3 regions of the Pseudoalteromonas sp. SR41-4 genome follow, and region 1 is predicted to be linked to each of the others. Evidence: predicted binding sites of a transcription regulator. Region 1 holds the regulator's gene; each other region holds the start of a gene.

What was found. Region 1 encodes sigma-54, which starts transcription at its own class of promoters, with help from an activator protein. Its sites were predicted from a motif close to GTTGGCACGNNNNTNGNNT; they were not measured.
Region 2: the regulator sigma-54 is predicted to act here: its motif matches at 1,460-1,478, upstream of H5180_RS22420 (flagellar basal body rod protein FlgF).
Region 3: the regulator sigma-54 is predicted to act here: its motif matches at 1,694-1,712, upstream of H5180_RS06010 (YggN family protein).

Annotation. Positions count from the first base shown of each region.
Region 1 is NZ_JACJEI010000039.1:14,196-17,401, forward strand. Features, by position in the region: gene lptA (lipopolysaccharide transport periplasmic protein LptA) at 1-32, shown strand, start outside; gene lptB (LPS export ABC transporter ATP-binding protein) at 29-754, shown strand; gene H5180_RS20995 (RNA polymerase factor sigma-54) at 821-2,317, shown strand; gene hpf (ribosome hibernation promoting factor) at 2,346-2,633, shown strand; gene ptsN (PTS IIA-like nitrogen regulatory protein PtsN) at 2,638-3,090, shown strand.
Region 2 is NZ_JACJEI010000049.1:14,528-17,733, reverse strand. Features, by position in the region: gene flgG (flagellar basal-body rod protein FlgG) at 1-637, opposite strand, end outside; gene H5180_RS22420 (flagellar basal body rod protein FlgF) at 659-1,423, opposite strand; gene flgE (flagellar hook protein FlgE) at 1,583-2,950, opposite strand; gene H5180_RS22410 (flagellar hook assembly protein FlgD) at 3,006-3,206, opposite strand, start outside.
Region 3 is NZ_JACJEI010000005.1:167,175-170,380, reverse strand. Features, by position in the region: gene H5180_RS06025 (LysR family transcriptional regulator) at 1-538, shown strand, start outside; gene H5180_RS06020 (glutathione peroxidase) at 634-1,125, shown strand; gene H5180_RS06015 (PA3496 family putative envelope integrity protein) at 1,175-1,363, opposite strand; gene H5180_RS06010 (YggN family protein) at 1,771-2,568, shown strand; gene H5180_RS06005 (PLP-dependent aminotransferase family protein) at 2,652-3,206, opposite strand, start outside.

The sequences.
Region 1 (3,206 bases):
GTAAAAAAGACAAACCTAAAGGGCAGCCATGAGTATATTAAAAGCTGAATTTTTAGCAAAAAGCTATAAAGGTCGCCAAGTTGTAAAAAGCGTGGGTTTAGAAGTTAGCGCAGGCAGCATTGTTGGCTTACTGGGTCCTAATGGCGCAGGTAAAACCACCACTTTTTATATGATTGTGGGTTTAGTACCTAGCGACAAAGGTAAAATAAGTATTGATGATAATGACATCACTTTACTGCCAATGCACAGTCGCGCACGGTTAGGGATTGGCTACTTACCACAAGAATCATCCATCTTTCGTAAGTTAACTGTTTATCAAAACCTGATGGCTATTTTAGAAACTCGTAAAGAGCTGAATAAACAAGCCAGAGAAGAAGCACTAGACAGCTTACTTGATGAGTTTAGCATTCAACATATTCGCGACAGCCAAGGTATGGCATTATCTGGTGGTGAACGTCGTCGAGTTGAAATTGCACGCGCTTTAGCCGCAAATCCAAAATTTATCTTACTTGATGAGCCTTTTGCTGGCGTTGATCCTATTTCAGTGTTAGATATAAAGAAGATTATTGAACACCTTAAAAACCGTGGTATTGGCGTACTTATTACCGACCACAATGTACGAGAAACCCTTGATGTTTGTGAAAAAGCCTACATAGTTTCTCATGGGGAGTTAATTGCATCAGGTACCCCTGAGCATGTACTTGCCGACCAAACAGTCCGCGATGTTTACCTGGGCGAGCAATTTAGGCTATAAAGCCACGCTCGGCTAAGTATCTGCTAGACTTAACGATGATAACAATAAAAGGATTGTTAGAGATACATGAGGCAATCACTCCAGCTGCGCATGGGCCAGCAACTTACAATGACACCACAGCTGCAACAAGCAATTCGCTTATTGCAACTCAGTACATTGGATCTCCAGCAAGAAATTCAAGAAGCACTCGACAGCAATCCATTGTTAGAGCTAGAAGAGCATGAATATTCAGACGACACGGCTGGTAAAAACGAACAAAAACAAGACAACGATGACTTAACTGTTAGTGCATCAGCAGACGACAAGCCCAGCGAATATGAACAAGAAAGTAGCGAAGCATTAAGCAAAGAGACTTTAAGTGACGAAATGGCTATGGACGTCACCTGGGACGAATACATGAGTGCTGCGCCAAATACGTCATCCGGCCCAATGCCTGAAGATGAGTCAATTTATCAAGGTGCTTCAACTGAAACCCTGCACGAATATCTGATGTGGCAATTACAGCTCACACCTTTTAGTCCAACCGATGAAGCTATTGCCATTGCGATTGTTGAAGCTGTTGACGATTCAGGTATTTTAACCTTGAGCTGCGAAGACATCGCAGAGAGCTTAAATCAAGGTAATAACGAAGAAGAAATCGAACTAGACGAAGTGCAAGCAGTGTTAAAACGCATTCAGTTATTTGACCCTGTTGGTATTGCTGCGCGCAGCCTACAAGAATGTTTATGTATTCAATTAAATCAATTTGATCCTGCAACTCCTTGGATTAGCGAGACTAAAATGATTTTAACTGATCATATCGATTTATTAGCTAGTCGTGACTATCGCACTTTGATGAAAAAGACTAAGCTTAAAGAAGATGAGCTGAAAGAAGTAATGACATTGATCCACAGCCTTAACCCAAAGCCTGCGGATACTATAGTACGCGAAGAGTCAGAGTATGTTATACCTGATGTTTCGGTGAAAAAAATTAAAGGTCGCTGGGTGGTTGAACTTAATCCAGACAGCATGCCAAAAATTAGAGTGAACAGCCAATATGCGGCAATGTCACGCTCAGTAAAATCAAGCACTGACAGCCAATTTATACGTTCGCATTTGCAAGAAGCTAAATGGTTTATTAAAAGCCTAGAAAGTCGTAACGAGACGTTACTCAAAGTAACTAACTGCATTGTAAAACAACAGCAGGGATTCTTTGAGCATGGCCCTGAAGCAATGCGACCTATGGTACTAAACGACGTTGCTGAAATGGTTGAGATGCACGAATCAACAATCTCTCGCGTAACGACACAAAAGTACATGCATACCCCCCGTGGTATTTTTGAGTTAAAGTATTTTTTCTCAAGTCATGTAAGCACTGAGAACGGCGGCGAATGCTCTTCGACAGCTATTCGAGCATTGATCAGAAAATTGATCAGTGCAGAAAACTCAGCGAAACCATTGAGTGATAGTAAGATTGCAGATATATTGGCAGAGCAAGGTATCAAAGTAGCTAGACGGACTATTGCAAAATACCGCGAGTCGCTGGCTATTCCACCGTCAAATCAACGTAAAAGTTTGATTTAAGGCGTAAAATCACAAGAGGAAAATGCTTATGCAACTAAATTTAACTGGTCGTCACGTAGAAATTACTGATTCATTAAGAGACTATGTAAACAATAAGTTTGCCAAGCTTGAAAGGCATTTTGATCATATCAATAATGTCCATGTTATTCTTGATGTAGAAAAACTAAGCCAAAAAGCAGAGGCCACATTACATGTCAGTGGCGCTGAATTATTTGCCTCGACTGAGCACCAAGACATGTATGCAGCTATTGACGGACTAATCGATAAACTTGATCGTCAAGTAATTAAACACAAAGAGAAGCACGCTCGACACTAACACTATGAAATTAAGCTCACTTATTTGTCAGGACTGCAGTAAAGCTGCGGTCCTTTTTAATAGCAAAAAACGGATCATTGAATTTATAAGCCAATTGGCTCATGAACAACTCCCTCAGCTATCACAACAAGAAATCCTCAACGCACTACTATCGAGAGAAAAACTAGGTAGTACCGGTATTGGTCGTGGTATTGCTATCCCTCATGGCCGTATGAGTGGTGTTGAAAACCCGCTAGCAATAATTTTAGTGAGTGAATCACCGGTTGATTTTGATGCGATTGATAATCGCCCAGTTGATATATTTGTAGCCCTCATCGTACCAGATGGTGACAGCCAACTTCATTTGAAGACGTTAGCCACAATTGCTGATAAACTCAATAACAAAGATTTTTGTAAACAACTACGTAGCGCAAAAACAGACCAAGATTTGTATCATGTAATTGCAGCTCAATCGTAGTCATACCAATTGTATTGTATTGAATTAGAGAGTAATTATTGCAACAGGAAAATAGCTCTAGAACAAGGTGGAAATTATGAGATATAGTTGTTCTATATAAATAATTTTAAACAAAG
Region 2 (3,206 bases), on a different contig from region 1:
CTAATCCTTCTAGGCCAGGGTTACCTTGCACAGGTGCGCCACTGACTGCCGTTTCGGTATATAAGTTTTGACCTACCGGCTCTAGACCTGATGGATTGATAAAATCACTGATCGTTAACTGACCTATTACCACATTCTCTGGCTGCCCTGAGATACGTACTGATACCTCTCCATCTTGCGATACAGTAATGGACTGTGCGTCATCAGGTACATTCATTTCTGGCTGTACGGGAAAACCAGCGCCGGCAGTAACAATACGGCCGTCTTCATCCGTGGTAAATTGACCATTTCGAGAGTAAGCGATATTGCCATCAGGCTGTAAAACTTCAAAAAAACCGGGCCCTGATATCATCCAATCCAATGAATTTTCGGTGGTTAACATATTGCCTTGAGAAAAGTTTTTCTGATTAGCAACCACTTTGGTACCAGCACCAAGCATTAAACCTGAGGGCATTTCAGTATCTTGTGATGAACGTCCACCCGGCTGATTAATATTTTGATAAAGTAAATCTTCAAACACAGCACGGCTTTTCTTATAACCAACGGTACTGGCATTAGCTAAATTATTTGAGATAACCGAAATGTCAGTTTGTTGGGCATCAAGCCCCGTTTTACTTATCCACAATGCAGGATTCATATTAATATCCTCTCAATAAAGTTAAACAATACGCAGCAATTGAGTTTGACGTTCGTCAATTTCTTCAGCCGTTTTCATTAACTTAACTTGTAATTCAAATTGGCGTTGATGGTTTATCATATCTACCATCTCGTGTACCGGATTCACATTTGACATTTCCAAAGTGCCACTCATCACTTTCACATCATTAGAGATGTCACAAAATCCACATATATCATTATCCAGTAATTCAGGCTTTGGCCGAAATAAGCCATCATTACCTTTTTCAAGCTCTGAATTATTTGCCTTGATCACCTTCAAACGATCAACAACTTCTAAAAAGTTAGCTGGAGCTCCTTGCGGGCGAACTTGGATAGAGCCATCTTCACTAAATTCAATTTTCTCCACTGGCAATGGCAAAATAATTGGTCCACCTTCGCCAATAACTTGACGCCCGTGACTGGTGATCAAAGCGCCGTCAGGAGTGATATTCAACGTACCGACTTTTGTATATGCCTCATTACCTGAAGCATCTTGCACCGTAAGCCATCCTTTATCGCTCATAGCAATATCTAGATCACGTCCAGTCTCAACAATACCGCCGGAAGTCATATTGGAACCAGGCCGCTCTTGCATGGTAAATACACGTGTCGGCAGGCCTTCGCCAAAAGCTTGCATCGAACGCGCTTGTGCGAAGTCAGCTTTAAAGCCTGTGGTATTGGCATTTGCTAAATTATTTGCTTTAAGCTCTAGGCCCCGCAAACTTTGCTTAGCTCCAGACGCTGCAATGTAGACCATCTTGTCCATAACATCGACTCACGTTAAAAATCTATAACATGACAAATGCAAGATAAGTGCCACAATAAACTGACGTGATAAGTTACAAAAAATAATCAATCGCAAATAAAAAAGGCTGCTAATAAATAGCAGCCTAGGTGTCGGATTATAAAAAATATTAGAACGAGATTAGCGGATCTGCAAAATAGCTTGCTGTAGTGTTGAATTCACTTCAAGCGCACGTGAGTTTGCTTGGAAGTTACGCTGTGCACTGATCAAATCTACGAGTTCATTCGTTAAATTCACGTTTGATTGCTCAAGCGCTGTAGAGTTAATGGAACCTAAAGTACCAGAACCTGGTTCGCCAGCGATTGGCTCACCAGACGTCAAACTTTTTTTCCAACCTGTATCACCAGCTTGTTGTAAGCCTTGTGAGTTAGAAAAGCGCACCATCGCTACTTGCCCTAAGAATGAGGTATCTCCATTACTGTATGAAGCGACAATCTTACCATCACTACCAATATCAATACCGGCTAAACGTCCAACAGTAGCACCATCTTGCTCAAGTGCTTTAACTTCAAAACGACTAGCATATTGAGTCGGGACTTTATTATCGGTGGCCGCTTCATCGCGCCAATTAACAGTAACATTTTCAGGGAAGCTGGCACCATTTGTTAATAAATCAGATAGGCCTACTGCCGCACCAGCACCGCTTGGAATTGCTAATGGATTGAATGTGTTATCTGTATTCGCGACACCATCTGTGTTTAATGGCTTACCACTAGAATCAAACTGAAAGGTTGATAATGGTGTGTAAGGAGGAGCAGTCTCTTGAACACCTGCAGGGCTAAATGGCTTTTCATCTAAGGTCGCATAAGTTTGCCACTCATTATCATTACCCGTTACTGTAGAATTTGTTTTAACAAAGAAAAACTGTAAAACATGCGGCTCACCTAACGAGTCGTATACTGTTGTTGATGTTGAGCTATTATATGATGCGCTCGTTGTAGGATCAAAAGTAGTTATTGACGGCGAGGTTGCACGCGAGTCTAAGTTAAACGACGAGTAAACATTCGTCGTAGCTCGCGGTGATCCTGATGAATCAGGGATCTGTAACGCTGATGACGTGCTTAAACTTACCGATGTTGTATCACCTGTAGCTTCATCAACAGGAAAACCCTGCAAGTAATTGCCTTTAGCATCAACAATAAAGTTATCTTTATTAAGTTTAAATGCGCCTGCACGCGAATAAGTAAAATCTTGTGCCCCTAAATCTTGGCTCATGGCAAAGTAACCTTCACCTGTGATAGCTAAATCTAATGAGTTTTGAGTGAACTTTAGTGAACCTTGGTGAAACTGTTGTGCCACCATAGTTGTCTGTACACCATCACCATTTTTTGTCTTGCCTGAACTAAATACTGAAGATGCGTATACATCAGCAAATTCAGCACGTGACTCTTTAAAGCCTACCGTATTTACGTTAGCAATATTATTTGCTGTTACATCTAAGTCTTTTTGTGCGGCAGCAATGCCAGTTAATGCAATATTGAAGCTCATAATTCACCTCTAATCTGTCAATGTTTAGCCTGTGGCTAACTAATAATTAAAATTTTTACGCGATTTCTGCAACGTCAGCTAGCCTAACCGCACCTTCTTTAGTGTTTATAATAATGCCGTTTGCACCATTAATATTAACACTCTCGATATTCTTAAAAGTAGCTATAGGTAAAGCCGTGTACTCACCATTTAACTGCCCTTCAGCTTTAATTTTATATTCACCTGGTGGTAAACGTTCTTTATTATCATTCATGCC
Region 3 (3,206 bases), on a different contig from region 1:
TGTAAAACGCTACCCTGAGGTTGAAGTAGATATGGACTTCAACAATCGTAATGTCGACTTAGTTGAAGAAGGTTTTGATTTAGCGATCCGTTTTGGCCGCATGCAAGACTCTAACTTAATTGCACGACCACTTAGCCCGCGAATCATGACTCTCGTTGCCAGTCCAGAATATTTAGCACATCACCCAACCCCAACTACGCCTCAACAATTAACCGCTCATAATTGCTTAATTGCCATGGGGAAACGTTGGCGATTTAATTTTGCCGGCGATATTAAAGAGGTAAAAGTTGCCGGCAACTGGCGCAGTAACCATCCGCGCGCACTATTATCTGCGACATTAGCAGGCTTAGGCATTGCCCATTTAGCCACTGATATTGTTGATAAGTATATTGAAAACGGGCAACTAATTACCTTACTTGATGAGTTTCAGGTAACAGACAATGCCTCTTGGTTAGTGTATCCACGTAAAGATTTAATGCCGTACAGAGTGCGATTATTGATTGAACATTTACTCACAAGCTTTAATCATGCAAGTTAAAATAAAATGGTCTATGCAATGTGATGATAATTTAAGCTGTATGTCTGTCACAACTCAGGATAGAATTTAACAAACAACAATAACAAGAGAGCAACATGAACGACTTCTATCAACTTTCAGCCAGCAATCTGCAAGGCCAAAGCATTGATTTTTCAGATTTCGCAGGCAAAGTTGTGTTAATTGTCAACACTGCCAGTAAATGTGGCTTCACTCCACAGTACGAAGGTTTACAACAATTACATGCAAAATACGCTGATCAAGGGTTAGTAATTATTGGTTTTCCGTGCAATCAATTCGGCAAACAAGAGCCTGGCGGCGCAAAAGAAATAGCGCAAGGTTGTTTAATTAACTACGGTGTTGATTTTGTGATGATGAGCAAAATTGATGTTAATGGCGAAAATGCCCACCCCGTATTCAGGCATTTAAAATCAGCCTTACCTGGTTTTTTAACCCGCAAAATAAAATGGAATTTCACTAAGTTTTTAGTTGGCCGCGACGGCGAGGCAATTAAACGCTTTGCACCATTTACTAAACCGCAGCAAATCGAAGGTGCTATTATCAAAGCCCTTAAAAGCAGTAATATCTAAACTCTAAAAGCAATAAAGAGGCAAATTGCCTCTTTATTTAAATTATCTCTTAGTCGTTTAAATACTCATCTAAGTCATCATCGCCCAAGTTTTTACGCAAGCGTTTTTGCTCAAGGTAGTCTTCCAACTTTTTCTTAACCTTTTGCTTATTCTTGTCGTGTTGATTACGCCCGACCATTTCGTACTCGTCTTCAACAAAATCGTCATCTAGCGCATCGTAACTAAATGTCTTACCCACAACCCACTCCATAAAGTGTTTGAGACCAATTAAGGATTTTTTATCACTATCATTGGTAAATTAAAAATGTTCAGCACTATTTCATCGTATGAAAAAGCACCAAAATAAAGCCATAACGCAATTCTAAAATAGTGTTATGTCGATATTGTGAATAAATAGCGCTAAATTTGAGTTCTGGAAAGTGAGAGTTTTTTATCGAAACGATAAGTATCTTTTATGCATTAATGCAAATTAGTCAAAATGACTAAAAAATGGCTTTTTTATAACATTTAACTGCAATTAAAAAAGGGCAAAAAACAATTAACCCATTGTTTTTAAATGCCAATAATTATTGGCATTAAACTTGATAAGTATTAAATACGTTAAATGCGTACTGGTCATAATCAACAAATTAGCAGGAAATAAAAATGAAAAAATTACTATTAATAAGTTCTTTATTCATTGCCACAGGGGCAATGGCACATAATGACAATGAGACGAATATTTCTTTTAGCGGCGACACATGTGACGTTGAATTTAAAAATGATGTGCGCATTAAGCCAAATGAATTAGAAATTTTTACAGCTGATAACCACACTATGACTTTTATAAATAGTGGCGAGTTAATGATTGATGGCCAAACTTTGACACTCAACAGTCAACAACACCAAGCGATCAGTAATTATTCAGACAGTCTGCGTAGCCAATTACCAGAAGTCGCGAACATTGCTCTTGAAGGCGTTAAAATTGCCGGGGTCGCCATTGAAGAAGTCGCCAATGCATTTAATATCGATGGCCTAGATAGCATTAATGAATTAATGGCTGATATTCAGGTAGAAGTACAAAACACCTTTTACCAACAAGGCGCTTTTGTAATGGGCCAACAAAGCTTTAGCCAATTTGGCGAAAACTTTGAAAGCCAATTTGATGAGCAAATAGAAAGCGCTGTACAAGCTGCGATGATGCAATCGATGGGTAGTATTTTAATGGCTGTAGGTTCAGAACTAATGGGCTCTGGTGGCGATATGCAAGCCTTTGAACAACGCATGGAAAATATGGGAGCTGAAATTGAAGCCAAAGTTGAGCAACAAGCTAACCAACTTGAAAAACGCGCTGATGCACTGTGCGGTAATTTTTCAACCATTGCTGATCAAGAGCAACAATTAGTTAAACTAGTTCCAGAATTGAAAGACTACCAATTATTTAGTTATAAACAAAATAACTAACTTGAACTCAGGTTCTAAACGCTAAAAGTTTGATATCCCTTTAGCAGCACTCTTTTTTAAAGGTGCTGCTTTTTTATGCCATGCTATTTCTTCGCTAAATGCACTAACTCACCTAGCTTTATAATAGCTTGTTCAATTTTTTCACCCCATGGCAAACCATAACTTAATCGAATACAACTGCGATATTTATTAGTGGCTGAAAAAATATAGCCAGGAGTAATGCTAATGCCACTTTCTAATGCCAGTTGAAATAGTTTTACACTATCGTAAGCCGCACCTAAATCAATCCAGATCACACATCCGCCTTGCGGATCGCTGATCCTAGCGGTACTCGGAAAGGCCTGTTGTAAACACCAGATCATTCGTTCTTTATTAGAACGTAGACGCTGTCGCAGTAGTTTTATATTACGATCATAATCACCACTAACTATAAATTCATATAACGTCCATTGATTGATCAATGAAGTAGAACAACTCAATGCACGCTTATAGCGACGCGCTTTGGCAGCAAACTTTCCGGCAATCAACCAGCCAACACGATAACTCGGCGCCGCAGTTTTAGAAAACGATGCGCAGGTTAATACCAACCCTTTTGTTGAGTAAGCCTGAGCGGGTGTACCGCGCTGCGGGGTAAAATG